Regions from separate parts of the Bacillus sp. 41-22 genome, predicted to be linked through region 1. Evidence: riboswitches for the same ligand, from Rfam matches in the RefSeq annotation. Region 1 holds a riboswitch; each other region holds the start of a gene.
The links. A riboswitch is a leader RNA that binds a small molecule or an ion and turns the genes downstream of it on or off. The one in region 1 is predicted to bind S-adenosylmethionine.
Positions count from the first base shown of each region.

Region 2: another riboswitch for S-adenosylmethionine. It lies ahead of LCF45_RS02085 (cyclase family protein); the one in region 1 lies ahead of LCF45_RS16120 (hypothetical protein).
Region 3: another riboswitch for S-adenosylmethionine. It lies ahead of LCF45_RS01840 (methionine ABC transporter ATP-binding protein); the one in region 1 lies ahead of LCF45_RS16120 (hypothetical protein).

Region 1 covers NZ_CP084035.1:3,153,223-3,156,504, reverse strand. Annotated here, with positions in the region: gene LCF45_RS16130 (YwiC-like family protein) at 175-897, shown strand; gene LCF45_RS16125 (hypothetical protein) at 929-1,120, opposite strand; SAM riboswitch class I at 1,242-1,340, shown strand; gene LCF45_RS16120 (hypothetical protein) at 1,379-1,699, shown strand; gene LCF45_RS16115 (SWIM zinc finger family protein) at 1,905-2,342, shown strand; partial or broken gene LCF45_RS16110 (NAD(P)H-dependent oxidoreductase) at 2,365-2,940, shown strand; gene LCF45_RS16105 (hypothetical protein) at 2,937-3,282, shown strand, end outside.
Region 2 covers NZ_CP084035.1:392,385-395,666, reverse strand. Annotated here, with positions in the region: gene LCF45_RS02095 (nucleotidyltransferase domain-containing protein) at 1-335, opposite strand, end outside; gene LCF45_RS02090 (PRK06851 family protein) at 449-1,558, opposite strand; SAM riboswitch class I at 1,708-1,820, shown strand; gene LCF45_RS02085 (cyclase family protein) at 1,906-2,538, shown strand; gene LCF45_RS02080 (hypothetical protein) at 2,564-2,947, opposite strand; gene LCF45_RS02075 (ATP-binding protein) at 3,177-3,282, opposite strand, start outside.
Region 3 covers NZ_CP084035.1:339,727-343,008, reverse strand. Annotated here, with positions in the region: gene LCF45_RS01850 (MetQ/NlpA family ABC transporter substrate-binding protein) at 1-55, opposite strand, end outside; gene LCF45_RS01845 (methionine ABC transporter permease) at 77-742, opposite strand; gene LCF45_RS01840 (methionine ABC transporter ATP-binding protein) at 732-1,751, opposite strand; SAM riboswitch class I at 1,877-1,982, opposite strand; gene LCF45_RS01835 (cysteine hydrolase family protein) at 2,224-2,769, shown strand; gene pruA (L-glutamate gamma-semialdehyde dehydrogenase) at 3,082-3,282, opposite strand, start outside.

The DNA of each region.
Region 1 (3,282 bases):
TCATATAAGGTAGGGTCGCGACTTACATATTCGTTTGCCTCTTTCATGCTTCTTACATATTGTAAGGAGCATTTTTTATTGTCAAAAAATAGATTCAATATATGTCCGTTATTATATGAATTTATTTGTATAATAGTAGGTGAGAACTATTTTCAAGAGGGAGGTGTATAGTTAATGAAGTTAGTTATTCCGAAGCAACATGGAGCATGGGCGATGCTTGTCATACCATTTCTATTAAGTGTATTACTTGGTAAACCTACTTTTTATCATATCCCATTGTTTTTAGCCTGGTTCTTTATCTATCTAGCTACTTATCCATTTCTCATGTACATAAGGCAAAGACGAAAAAAAGAATTTCTACACGCTGCAATTATTTATTTTATCATTGCATTTGTATTTGGGATGATTTCTTTATTATATGAATGGCGAATTCTTTTATTCGCAGTATTAATGATTCCATTGTTTATTGTAAATATGTATTACGCTCGTCAAAAAAATGAACGAGCATTACTAAATGATGTTTGTGCGATTATAGTGTTTTGTATAGGTGGTTTAATCAGTTATTATTTCTCCGTGAAATTCATAGATAAAACAGCATTATTCATTGCGCTTATTTCATTTCTATATTTTTTAGGAAGTACGTTTTATGTAAAAACGATGATTCGTGAAAAAAATAATCCGAAGTATCGTTTTATATCTTGGGGATACCATATTGTATTAACGGTAATTGTATTTGCTATAAATCCATGGTGTTCACTCATATTTGTACCAAGTGTAATTCGGGCCATTATGTTGTATGGCAAAAAGATTTCTATATTAAAAGTAGGGATTTTAGAAATTGTTAATTCTGTATATTTTTTAATAATAACGGTAATAATGATGAAGTATGCCATTTGAAAAAAACTTCCCATCTTTTGATGGGAAGTTTTCATTCTTGTTCTAAAATGTGAACGGTGTAATCGCAACGTTGAAGAGCTTGCTCTACAGCGTAAAGGGATTGTTCAATACGTGCGCGATTAAAATCTTCTTCAACAGTTTGTAATGCATCTTCTAAACAATGTTTCGCTTCTTGTAAGGAATGAAAAGAATCTTGTACGTATCCACGAGCATTCTTTTTCAAAGTAGTAGCCTCCTTTTGTACATCTTTTTGTAGTATGAACAATAAAGAAGAAAATATAATTTTTTATATTTATTTGACAATTATAATAAAATTACGTATAGTTAAATTTAAAGTGAATATTTTCTTATCCAGAGAGGTGGAGGGACTGGCCCGATGAAACCCAGCAACCGCGATGCAGGTGCTAATTCCAGCAGAACATATTTGTTCTGGGAGATAAGACGAAGATATACGTAACTTCTTCTTATCGGAGAGGTTTTTTTGTTGCAAAAAAACCGATTACGAAAACATATAATAAGAAGAAAGGGGTTGCGAAGTACTGTGACACTCGAAAAATACGTAAAACTGCGTAGTACAGTTTATGAATATATGATAGAGCAAGATAAGCCAATATCATTGTTAGATATTCAAGAACATATCGTTTCGCATCATGAAGGAAAATTCACTAAAAAAATGTTACATCAATTTTATTTATCAAGACTATTAGATGAACTCAAACTGGATGGGAAAATTACTTTAGCTGATGATGAATATCGCTATGCTGAAAAAGGGGTATTTTATAAGGCGGGAAAAGGGAGCTGAGCTCTCTTTTTTTTGAAGTATGTAGAGTAAAAGACTGCTAAAGCAGCCTGATACAAGGGAATGGTGTTGAGTGTGTAGTGTCAAAGATTGAATGTGCCTGAAAGAGGCACTTCATATCGGCTGCAAATGAAAAGAGACACCTCCGCCGAATAGGTGTCAGTCGTTTTGTCACGTAGACTCGCTACTTGACAGTTATTAGAATAACATGCAGGATTTTGGAAGTCAAAAGGGAATTAGAGGAAGAGGTGTTGTGATGTATGCATACTTATTAAAAGATATAATGAAATGGATTCCAAAGTACATTATAGATAGAGGATATGAATATTATGAAGAGGGACATGTAGAAGATGTTGAAATACACGACAAGAAAGTATTTGCTTTCGTTACTGGAAATGCAGGGAATTATGAAGTGATTATTGATCTTGAAGATTTTGCAGAAAGTAGCTGCGAGTGTCCTTATGAAAATTATTGTAAACATATGGCGGCAGTTGTGTATGAAATTCAAGGTACTGGTGAGAGTACAGTTAAAGAGCAATTGAAAGGTTTAGAAAAAGAAGAGCTACTAACAGTATTAAATCGTTTGTTACAAAGTTCGAAAAATGTGCAAATTGTAGAGAAGATGTTAAAGAAGGGGAAACTTTAACTAAAGAGGGAGTTGTTTTGTAGTGAACGTACTAATTATATACGCTCATCCTAATCCTTCAAGCTTTAATGGGGCAATTTTAGAGCATGTGCAAAAAGGACTTGAGGAAACAAATCATTCTGTTACGCTACTTGATTTATATAAAGAACAATTTGATCCAGTGCTTGTATTTAATGGAGAGAAGAAAAGACGTGATTTACTAAATGAAGAAGAGACGAAGCGATATAGAGAATTAGTGCAGAAAGCGGATATTCTTCTTTTCATATATCCGATATGGTGGTGGAGCATGCCTGCTATTTTAAAAGGATTTATCGATCGTATTTTTATAGCTGGATTTGCTTATAAATATGAAGGAGCTTTACCGAAAGGGTTATTGAAAGGAAAGAAGGCGTGGGTTATTAATACGTTAGACTCACCGTTATGGTACGTGTCCCTATTATATTGATCAGCGGATTGGATTATGATGAAAAGAGGGGTTTTACGTTTTTGTGGTATTCGCGATATAAAACGTTCTACTTTTCAATCTGTGAAAACGAGTAAAGTAACGAAGCGTGAAAAATGGCTGTTACAAATAGAAGAAGCGGCTCGTACATTATGAATGAAATCGATCGTATTATAAAGTGTTGCAATTATGATGACGAACTTTTGCGTACGTATATTAATTGTTTAGTCCAATTGAAGAAATACAGTGAAACGTTTCAACAAATTCAAATACAATTAAGAAATGATTATTTAATAAGAGGGATTTGTGAAAGAGAAGTTGATGAGGTGATAAAGGGAAGTAAAGAATATGAAACATATTTTCTTCCTAAAGTATTGCAGTGGAATTTCCTTAAGAACAATCCTCATATGATTGAAAAAGTATGTGAAGATTTGTTTACATATGAAGCATTAAATCATGCAGAGGTAGAGTGGAGAAAGGTAATAAGCTGTATAGATA
Region 2 (3,282 bases), 2.5 Mb from region 1:
AGCTGCTCTGGAAAGTTAGAGTTTTTCGAATAAAAAATTGGTGATCGAATCCACTCAAGTAAAGCTGGATTTGACTTCGCGAATAGTTGCAATGCCTTTTTAATATCCCAACCACTTATGTCTAAATCATCACTAATTGGATATTCGATTACATCACGCTTATCATGGATTGATAAATACCATTCTACAGGGTGTATATAAACAAACCTAACATCATAATCACTATCTTTCGATGGAAACCCCCACGCCCGACTCCCTGATTCCACAGCGAATAAAATTTTCACACCATTCTCTTTTTCAATTCGCTCTAGTTCTAATTCAATTTTCTCTCTCATTTCATACCATCTCCATTTTTTGATTATTTCCCTGGGAATTCGACAAATATACGACTAATTTTACTATATACCAAAACAGCTGTCAGACAATTTCTGACAGCTCAATAAAGCACTTATTTTTTCTTTTCAATTACAGTAGCAGTAATTCGTTCAAACTCTTTTTGAATTTCCTCTTTATATGCATCCACTTTTGAAAAATCCATAGCAGCAATATAAATTCGTTCTAATTTATCACGAACTGATTTTGCTTTTGCTAAGAAAGACATTGCCTCATTCATTTTTGCTTTATATTGAATGGAAACGTCACGAATTTCTGTAGCATACTTCTCATCCGTCCCTGGTTTAACAATAAGAGTATACATATCTATAATCTCATCACCTTCGCGACTTGGAAAATATTCATGTGGTGCGGTACTATCAAAAATTGCAAATCCTAATTCTCTTACGATAACCATATCAAGACTATTCGGGTCAAACCCGCAATGATATACTTCAACGTCAAAACCTTTTTCTTCTGCTGCCTTCGATAACTTTTTAAGCATTGTTGATTTTCCAGAACCCGGGCGTCCTTTTATAAAATAACGATGTGGTAATCCTTCTGTTAAATTAGGAACAAAATCAACTGCTCCTTTCGGTGTAGCAGCTCCTAAAAAACGATGTTTCACAATCGATTGTTCTCCCTTTTTATCTGCAAATAATTTCTGAATTAGCTGTTCTGTTAGTTCATTTGCTTTATTAAAATCAATGTTATTAATATATATTTTCTCCCACTCATCATGTATAACTAACGCCTCTTTAAAACATCCGTAAGCAGATTTGAAAGCCTTGCCCGCTTCTAATACAAACCGTTCAATTTCTAACTTCTGCTTTCTTAATTTATCTGAGTCCCAAGCAACTCCTAAATTTATATACTCTTCAATAACTCCTGGCATTTTCGGCTCAATAACATGCGGTGATGTTCCATCAACAATTCCTACTTTTAATTTCGGAATAATCACCCCATCAACTGACTTATTATCAGAAGAACAATGCAAAAGTTCAATATCATATCCTTTTTCAACCCATTCACGCCCTATTGCCTTTATTAAAGAAGATTTTCCCGTTCCTGGGCCTCCCTTTAAAATAAACAACCTGCCTAGCCCCTTCAAATTCTCTTCGTATAAGCTGTGAAATCCTCTAGCTGTATTTCCACCGGCATAATAATTTAATACATTCCCTGTCACTGCACTCACTCCTTCGCAACAGTCTACTTACATAAGCTACAATATGCGAGCAACTTTATTTGGGTGAACACCTAATTTGTATTGCACGAAAAAAGGAAATGAATTACAATTTAAATATCACAAATATTGCGAATTTAAAACCGAATAAACCTTTATCAAGAGAGGCAGAGGGACCGGTCCTTCGAAGCCCAGCAACCTCAGTTTATGCAAACTGAATAGGTGCTAATTCCTGCAAAATGCATTGCATTTTGGAAGATAAAACTCAACTAGTATGTAAAGCTCATCTTTCTTGATTATGAAGGATGGGCTTTTTATTATTTGAAAAAAATATATTGGAGGTATGTAAAATGAAAGTAATTGATCTATCACAAACGTTTGAAAATAATATGTCTCAATTTCCTGGAACACCAAAAATCCAACTAGAAGCCATTACAAGCGTTGAAGAAACAGGTTATCAAGTTACGAATTTTCATTCTGTCGTTCATGTTGGTACGCATTGTGATGCGCCTGCTCATTTCATTTCAGGCGCAACCACTATTGATCAATTACCCCTAAATCAATTTGTAGGCGAAGCTGTTCTTATCGATGTGACTCATGTTCAAGAGCGAAAATTACCTAAGGAAGTATTACATACTGTCGACATAAAAGAAGGCGATATTGTCATTTTCCATTCCAATCTATCTAATAAATGGAATACCGAAGCTTATGAGAAAGAAGCGTTTTATCTTTCCGAAGAATTAGCTGAAGAACTAGTTCAATTAAAAGTAAAATCTGTCGGTTTAGATTTTATTTCTCCTGATGAGGTAACGACAGAAACATCACCGATTCATCACATACTGTTAGGAAATAATATTTACTTAATTGAAAACTTAACAAACTTAGATGCCATTAAAGCGAAACGATTCTTTTTCTCAGCAGCACCTTTAAAAATTAAAAATAGTGACGGTGCTTTCGCAAGGGCATTCGCTGTTATTTTTTAAACATGGTCTACAAAAAAAGCAAAGATCACTTTTGACCTTTGCTTTTATATTTTTTATTTAAGTTAAAAAAGAATTGCTCCACCCTTGGGCGTATCCAAGCTAAATAATCTTTATCTTTCTTCTTTGTACAAGCTATCTCTTCTCCATCTACCATTTCGACAAGTTCTAGCTCTAACAGTTGCCTCGTAAATGCTACCATATTTACTTCTTCTGCTGGATATTCTTCTTTTAATTTCTCCTCAATTTCTCCCAATAAAAAACCGTCACGCATCATTGCTAGTGCATCAATCCAAAGTGGCGGCATTTCATATGTCTCTCCTGTAATCGTATCTTTTACAATATAGTTCTTTTGCTCTTTTCGAAATTGAATCGTGTGTAAACATACAGTCGAATTTAATGTTAATTCCATCATACCACCCCTTTCATCATATCCGCATAGAAAAAAGGATGCGCGTGCACCCCTTCTTTTCTTTTCATAACACTACTGAACCGTTACATGAGCTAAAAGCTCTATGTCGATATTTTCCTCCATTATAAACGAAGTTTTTTATAAAAAAAACCCTTCTTGAAACATTTTATAAAATGTTTATATTTACACAACAAGAACACTTTTCTGAAAAGTAATTTCGTCTAATGCACTACACTGTTGGTAAATAAATTTCCACTTTCGTTCCTATCCCCATACTACTTTCAATCGCGATACTCCCTTGATGTTCTTCAATAATTTTATATGTAATCATTAAT
Region 3 (3,282 bases), 2.4 Mb from region 1:
TTAATGCTGTAATTCCTACGATCGCTGATAATGCAAATGCTAAAATTTTCTTCATTTTCTTTTCCCCTCTTCCTTTTTATGATCTGCGTAAAAAGACTTTCGCAAAGTAGTTCCCTAAATTTTGAGCCACCTGTACAAGAATAATAAGTAAAACGACCGTTACAAACATAACTGACGTATCAAAGCGTTGATAACCATATGTCATTGCTAAGTCACCAAGACCGCCACCACCGACAAGTCCTGCGACTGCAGAAAATTCAATTAAACCGACCGTCATAAACGTGACACCTAGGATCAATGGTGCTAAAGCTTCTGGTACGAGGATTTCAAAAACAATTCTAAGTGGTGAAGCGCCCATTGCTTGTGCTGCTTCAATTACTCCTTTCGGAACAGAAACAAGATTGGTTTCAACCATTCTAGCAATACCAATTGATGCAACTAACGTCATTGGGAAGATTGCTGCAGCCGTTCCAATCGTCGTTCCAATAACACTTCTTGTTAGTGGGCTTAAAGCTACTAAAAAGATAATGAATGGAACCGGACGAATTGTATTAATTATGATATTAAGAATAGAAAAGACCCATTTATTTTCTAAAAAATTTCCTTTTCTCGTTACATACAACAGTAAACCTAGAGGTATACCGAGAATTGTAGCAAATATAAGGGTTACAATTACCATTAAGAGGGTATCCCCCGTCGCATCTAATATGCGAGGCCAAAATATACTCCAATCAACTCGCATGAGCTTCTACCTCCTTCAGCTGCACTTGCAGTCTTAGATGTTGTAATGCTTTTTGAATTTCTTTCTGTTCACCTTGTAGTTCTACAAGAAGATTTCCAAATAGCACATTTTGGAGTTCAATAATATTTCCATAAAGAACATTTACATCGACGTTATAGTTTTTCGCAATATATGATAGTACAGGCTGCCCTGTCTCTTCCCCAGTAAAAGTCAGGCGATAAATCTGACCTCCGTTTTGAATTTTCGCTAGAACACTTTCTGGTAAGTGATCATTAATAACAGAGCGTACAAAATTTTGAGTTGTCTTTGTTTTTGGTTGTGTGAAAACGTCAAACAGTTTTCCTTCTTCAATTACTTTTCCTTTTTCCATAACGGCTACACGGTGACAAATTTCTTTCACAACGTGCATTTCATGTGTAATAAGTAGAATCGTTAAATTGTACTCTCTATTTACTTTCTTTAATAAATTTAAGATTTCTGTTGTTGTTTCCGGATCTAAAGCTGATGTTGCCTCATCACATATGAGAATATCGGGTGATGTCGCAAGTGCTCTTGCAATCCCAACACGCTGCTTTTGCCCACCTGATAACTGTTCTGGATAATAGTTCGCTTTATCTTCTAAACCAACAAATTTTAGTAGTTCATTCACTCTTTCTTTTATCTCATTCTTTGGCAATTTCGCTAACCTTAATGGATAAGCAATGTTCCCAAACACCGTTCTTGAATTAAATAGATTGAAACTTTGGAAAATCATCCCAATTCTTTGTCTTAGTGTCCGCAATTCTTTCGCCGATAATGATGTAATATCTTTATCATCTATTGAAATTGTTCCTGCAGTTGGTCTTTCTAACATATTTACTAAACGTAATAGCGTACTCTTTCCAGCACCACTAAATCCGATAATGCCAAAAATTTCGCCCTTTTCAACTGACAGCGTTACATCCTCAACCGCATGAACAGATTGCCCACCTGATTCATATACTTTACTTACATTGTTAAAAGAAATCATTTTCTTCCCTCCTATATGCTGTAAAACTTGAAGTAGAGCTTTCGAGGTAAAATAAAAAGTGCTCTCCTCCTTATCAGTAATAAAAGATAAGAAGGAGAGCACTTTTATATGTACTCATTCACATCTTCTCATCTTCCAAGCCTTTATAGGCTTGCTGGAGTTAGCACGGTATTAAAAAAACCCGTTGCTGAGGTATCGTAGGGCCAGTCCCTCCACCTCTCTGGATAAGAGTGTATCGATTTAATTGTCGTTTAATTAAGTCTTATTATAGAACTCAGAATAATGAGAGTCAATACATTTTTCGGAAAAATATTAATTATTTCTCTATTTAAATTTTTAAATAAGAAGTAACAATACAATAGTGATTTTTAAAGTTATGTAAAATCCTTCTCACTCATACTTTTAAAAAGGAGAATCTTCTCTATTCATTGAATAACATTATTTGAATATGAAATCGGAGGAAGATAGATATATGAAAACAGCTCTTTTGCTCGTCGACATTCAAAATGATTATTTTCCAAGCGGAATGATGGAATTACGTAATCCAGTAGAAGCAAGTGAATATGCTAGTCAGCTACTACAACATTTTAGAATAAGAAACGAACCTATTTTTCATATCCAACATGTAGCTATAAAAGATAGCGCTACTTTTTTCCTACCCAATACAGAAGGTGTCCATATTCACGAAAATGTCCGTCCACTTAGAGAGGAAACCGTTATCCTTAAACATTATCCAAATAGCTTCCGAGAAACTGATCTTCTAGAACAATTACAACGTTCAGGAATTGAGCACGTCGTAATATGCGGGATGATGACCCATATGTGTATTGATGCTACAGTAAGAGCTGCTTTTGATTTTGGTCTTCACTGTACCGTAATACACGATGCTTGTGCTACAAAAGATCTTTCATTTAAGAATGCTACTATACCAGCTGTTTATATTCATAATACAATTTTGGCGAGTTTAAATGGAGTATACGCAAATATAATGAGTACAGAAGAGTTTTTAGCGACCTAAAAAAAACACTCCTTTCAGTTAGCAAAGCCGAAAGGAGTGTTCTCTTGTCTAACCATAGATTTTCTTTCAAATTGTATTATACAGGAAATCCTCAAAATGAATACTAAAAAATATGACTAATAAGTCAATTTTTCTCGCTGTTTTGTTTCTATTTTCATGTTTATCCCGATATTAACAAGGTTTAACTAATCCAAAAGAAAAAATAGTAATATTTAGAAACCTTTCTTGATTGAAATTAACTAGCTTCTATTATAGAGAGTTTCTCAAAAAGAAAAGATCTTCACAGTCTGTGAAGATCTTTTCTACTATTTCTTATAAAGTTTCAGAAGTAGTTTTTGCTTGCATGTGAAGCGCTAAGTAATCAGGGCCACCAGCTTTAGAGTCTGTACCAGACATGTTAAAGCCACCGAATGGTTGGTAACCTACGATTGCACCAGTACATCCACGGTTGAAGTATAAGTTACCAACGTGGAAGTCTTCACGTGCTTTTTCAATATGGTCACGGTTGTTAGT